One region of the Paenibacillus sp. RU5M genome, then DNA from elsewhere that is predicted to be linked to it. Evidence: riboswitches for the same ligand, from Rfam matches in the RefSeq annotation. Region 1 holds a riboswitch; the other holds the start of a gene.
What was found. A riboswitch is a leader RNA that binds a small molecule or an ion and turns the genes downstream of it on or off. The one in region 1 is predicted to bind S-adenosylmethionine.
Positions count from the first base shown of each region.

Region 2: another riboswitch for S-adenosylmethionine. It lies ahead of metA (homoserine O-succinyltransferase); the one in region 1 lies ahead of CRO25_RS24140 (methionine ABC transporter ATP-binding protein).

Region 1 is NZ_OBQM01000009.1:252,656-255,127, reverse strand. It holds gene CRO25_RS24145 (Cthe_2314 family HEPN domain-containing protein) at 1-721, shown strand, start outside; SAM riboswitch class I at 852-993, shown strand; gene CRO25_RS24140 (methionine ABC transporter ATP-binding protein) at 1,121-2,155, shown strand; gene CRO25_RS24135 (methionine ABC transporter permease) at 2,156-2,472, shown strand, end outside.
Region 2 is NZ_OBQM01000008.1:248,775-251,246, reverse strand. It holds gene CRO25_RS22685 (aminotransferase class I/II-fold pyridoxal phosphate-dependent enzyme) at 1-344, opposite strand, end outside; gene metA (homoserine O-succinyltransferase) at 369-1,286, opposite strand; SAM riboswitch class I at 1,521-1,645, opposite strand; gene corA (magnesium/cobalt transporter CorA) at 2,099-2,472, shown strand, end outside.

The sequences.
Region 1 (2,472 bases):
AACGTTGCTGGGTGAAAAGCCGCGTAAGAACGAAGGCATACTAAAGGACGCGATGGAAGCGATGGCGGATACGCTTGAGCTATTTCAGCGACAGATGCATGTGGACCATGATCCTACCCATGATTTTCGTAAACTGTATATATGGACCCAGGGACTGATCTCTTCGCTGGATGAATTGGAGCAAAGCTGTTTTGCAGCTTCCCATTTCCGTCAGAAAGTCAAAGCGGGCTCTACGGACGATATGACATTACCAGAAAAAGCAGAGTATGCCCGTTACGTCTATTTCTATAAGGATGGCTTCATCCGATGTTTTGCCATTCTGGATAAGTTAGGTACAGTGTTGAATGAAATATTTGAGCTGAACACAACCAATGTTAAAACGCATTATTCTTATTTCACCGTATTAAGACAGTTCGGATATGATAAGCTGCATTATGTTCTTGCTAACGAACTAATCCGGATCAAGGACTCTTACCGTGAGCCAATGAGCAAATTGCGCAAACGGCGAAACATGGAGATTCATTACATGAATTCCGAAATGCAGGATGATCTGTGGCAGCTGCACCAGACTTTGCAAGGGAAAGTGAAGCTGGAAGACCTGGATCAGCATCTCTTGGAACTCCGGCAGGGTGTGGATATGGTATGTGAGACGTTAAAAGCAGCGTATGGCTACATCAACGAGAAGTGGCATAAGCAGGTAATGAATCAACCGACGAACTGATTGGATAGTAATATTTGCCTTTGACAAATCGGAATACTTGGATTATACTGAGTTCCTGATCGACAGTTAGATGGAATTAACATTTATGACATTAACATTATAACTACTACTGAACTTATAAATTAAATATTTCTTATCGAGAGCGGCGGAGGGACAGGCCCGATGAAGCCCGGCAACCGATTTATAACTGCATGACAGCTGTGTCATACTTTATAGATGTTAGGTGCTAATTCCTACAAAATGGTGCAAGGCACGATTTTGGCAGATGAGAAGGTATAATCTTTCACGTGAAGAGCCCTTTTTGTTTCTGCAAAAGGGGCTCTTTTTTTGTACGATGAAGGGGAGTTTTCCTTTCATTCGGGTAAAGATACATGTAGGCAGTGGGAAGGAGCAGTAATTTTGATTGAATTAAAAGGTTTAACCAAGAAGTACGGTAAAGGTTCAAAAAGTACGACGGCCTTATCGGAACTAAATTTGAATATCCGCAAGGGTGAAATATTCGGAGTTATCGGTCATTCCGGTGCAGGCAAGAGTACATTGATCCGTTGTATCAATTTGCTCGAACGCCCCACAGCAGGCGAGGTATGGGTTGATGGAATCAACCTAACCGATCTCAATAAGTCCGATTTGCAACAACAACGGCGTAAGGTCGGCATGATTTTTCAACACTTTAATCTGTTATCCTCAGCTACGGTATATGACAATGTGGCTTTTCCTTTAAAGCTCGTTAATACGCCCAAGGCTGCAATTGATCGAAAAGTGAAGGAAATGCTCGCATTGGTTGGACTGGAGGACCACAGCAATAAATATCCGGCCCAGCTGTCAGGCGGACAGAAGCAAAGGGTAGGTATTGCGAGAGCGCTCGCGAGTGATCCGAACGTGCTACTGTGTGATGAGGCCACATCGGCACTTGATCCCCAGACAACTGATTCGATTCTGAAGTTATTGCTGGATATCAATGAAAAGTATAACCTCACGATTGTTCTAATCACCCATGAGATGCACGTGATCCAGAATATCTGTGATCAGGTGGCGGTTATCCATCAGGGAGGCATCGTGGAGCAAGGGCCAGTGACGGAAGTGTTCCTCAAGCCGCAGCATGCCATTACGCGTGATTTTATGATGCGAGACCATGAGGTGGGAATTGCATTAGAAGAGACTGCTCTGGCGAGTGCAGATGTCTCATTACAGACGAACGGAGCTTCTAAGCTTGTGAAAATATCCTTCTTGGGCAATAAAACCTATGAGGCGATTTTGTCCAGAACGGTTCGCAAAACCGGAGTGGATTTCGCCATTTTGCAAGGCACCATTTCAACGATCAAACAAGTTCCCTATGGACAGCTGACCGTTCGGTTTGAGGGGCAGTCAGATGAGATCAATCTCACCATTAAAGAATTAGTGGATCAGGGACTTGATGTGGAGGTGCTTCGTTAAATGGATTTTTCAACAGTGCGTTGGGAAGAAATCGGTAAGGCTTCAATTGAAACACTGCAAATCCTCGGAGCATCGGGCCTATTCACGATAATCATTGGTTTGCCGCTAGGCGTATTGCTGTTTATGACGGCAAGGTCGACTTCGATTCAATCTCAAGTGGTGTACACGATACTATCGTTTATTGTAAATATTCTGCGATCAGTGCCATTTATCATTTTGATTGTTGCACTCATTCCGTTTACGCGTTCACTGGTTGGCACTGCTACAGGAGTACTGGGCGTTATACCACCACTCGTCATTGCCGCAGCTCCATACTT
Region 2 (2,472 bases), on a different contig from region 1:
GACAGGATGCGTTCAAGCAAACGATACGTTCCGCCGTACAGATCCAGCGATACAATCAGATGATCCCCTTGTCCAAATAAAGCGAAAATCGTTTGCAAAGCAGCCATGCCGGAGCTACAGGCAAAACCTGCATCACCGGATTCCAACGCTGCCGCTGCTTCTTCCAACACTTTACGGGTTGGATTGGTCGTACGAATATAATCAAATCCCGTGCTTTGTCCAAGCTTTGGGTGGCGAAACGCAGTGGATTGATAGATCGGAAAATTAATGGCGCCCGTTACCGGTTCATTGATAGACCCAATTTGGGCCAATCGACTTTCGATTTTCAACTTGTTGTCTTCCATTGCAGCATCCTCCTGTAATGTCGATTAGATTTGCGGACCAATATCGTAAGGTGTCTCTTGATACACATAGTAATTGAGCCAATTAGAGAATAATAAGTTTGCATGTGCCCGCCAAGTGGCCGGGGGAACACGGGAAGGATCGTCATTCGGGAAATAATGTCTAGGCAGCGCAATGTCCATGCCTTTAGCTGCATCACGGTCATATTCCCATTTCAATGAAAGCGGGTCATACTCAGCATGTCCGGTTGCAAAAATCTGTTTGCCGTCTTTGGTAGCAACCAGGAAAATACCCGCTTCCTCAGATTCAGCCAATATTTCAAGGTTTTCATTTTTTTCAATATCTTCACGTCGCACTTCCGTATGGCGGGAATGCGGGACGTTGAATACTTCATCAAATCCGCGCAGCAACTGTACATTGGATCTGTTGATCGTATGTGAGAATACGCCAAAACATTTTTCATCCAGCGGAACTTTGGGAACTCCGAAATGATGGTATAAACCCGCTTGGGAAGCCCAACATATATGCATGGTCGAAGTCACATTGGTTTTGGTCCATTCGAAGATCTCCTGGATTTCTTTCCAATAGTTCACGTCTTCAAAGTCCATTTGCTCTACAGGAGCGCCTGTAATGATCATGCCGTCAAAACGGCGGTGTTCAATCTCATCAAAGGTTTTGTAGAACAAGTCCAAATATTCCTGGGAAGTATTCTTGGACGTATGAGACTTCGGATGAACCAGAACGATATCTACCTGAATGGGTGTGTTACCCACCAGACGAAGCAATTGTGTTTCTGTCGTTTCCTTTGTGGGCATCAGGTTTAATATAGCGATACGTAGTGGACGAATGTCCTGCTGGTAAGCAGATGTCTCGTCCATGACAAAGATGTTCTCTCCTGCAAGTACTTCCTTGGCAGGCAGTGTGTCTGGAATTTTGATTGGCATGGTGTTTCTAACTCCTCCTTGTGCATAAATAGATGCAGCCACTGCGGAATCGATACGATTCGCATCCGTACAGTTATAGGCTGCCATGAGCTTGCCTGCAGGCGCTGAATTGCAACCACATTGCTGGCGGCAAGCTCAAGTTCCTTAGCGAAAATCACTGCTGAGAAGTCGGTGCATATAACAAAGACCTTCCTCGGATTCCGAGAAAGGTCATATGTAAATAGATATGCGCCTCTCTCATCTCTCAGTTACAACAGTGTCACTTGGACACTTGGTCGCTGCAAGAATTAGCACCGTGCGGTATACCGCCGGTTGCCGGGTTTCATCGGGCCAGTCCCTCCACCTACTCTTGATAAGATTTCGCTTTATTCAATTGTAAATACTAGTGTGGTTCACCTTTTACTTTAAGACATTAATCCCCTCACGTCAAGGTGTAGTTCAATGTCTGTTCCTCAGGATCGGAACCGTTCATCATCCGTTGTCATACACTGCTCCAGGGCGCGAAATCGACACATTTTTGCGCTTGAAAGGACCCTGTACCAGCGGTATACTAGACAAGTGTTATAAACCCTTATGTGAGAGGTGACATATTCAATGGATGGCGACCCGAGGCCTGACTGGCAGCCGAATTCCGACAAACTGCATAGAGAATTGATATCAGCATGCCGGCAGCGGGACGTTACTTCCGTTTGATTATAGAGCGAACGCAGTCCTGACTTCCAGGCTCCGCTGCCGACCGGCTGATCTGTTCTTTTTGCGCCCATATTGATGAAATCCGCCCATTTGGCGGGTGCAGAAGGAGTAGATGAATAATGAAAATCCGGTTGGTAAATAACGGTGTATTTATTCCGGTGGACGACATTCAGCAGGCGCTGACTCCACCAGCGGAGGGGTTTTACTGGATTGATGCCGACGTAGACGATTTGGCGGTACTTCAACCGCTGTTCATGATGCATGATCTGGCCGTGGAAGACTGTTTGAGTGACGAAGAACAACGTCCGAAGATTGAAATTTATGAGAGCCATTATTTTATTGTTATTAATAGCATTCGTTTTGATGATGAAGAGATTTTTTTACGTGCCGTCAACTTGTTCCTTGGCAGACACTTTATTATCAGTGTTACCAAACAGAAAGTTAGCGAATTGCGAACATTGAAACCGATCCTATGGGAACAGGAAATCAGTAC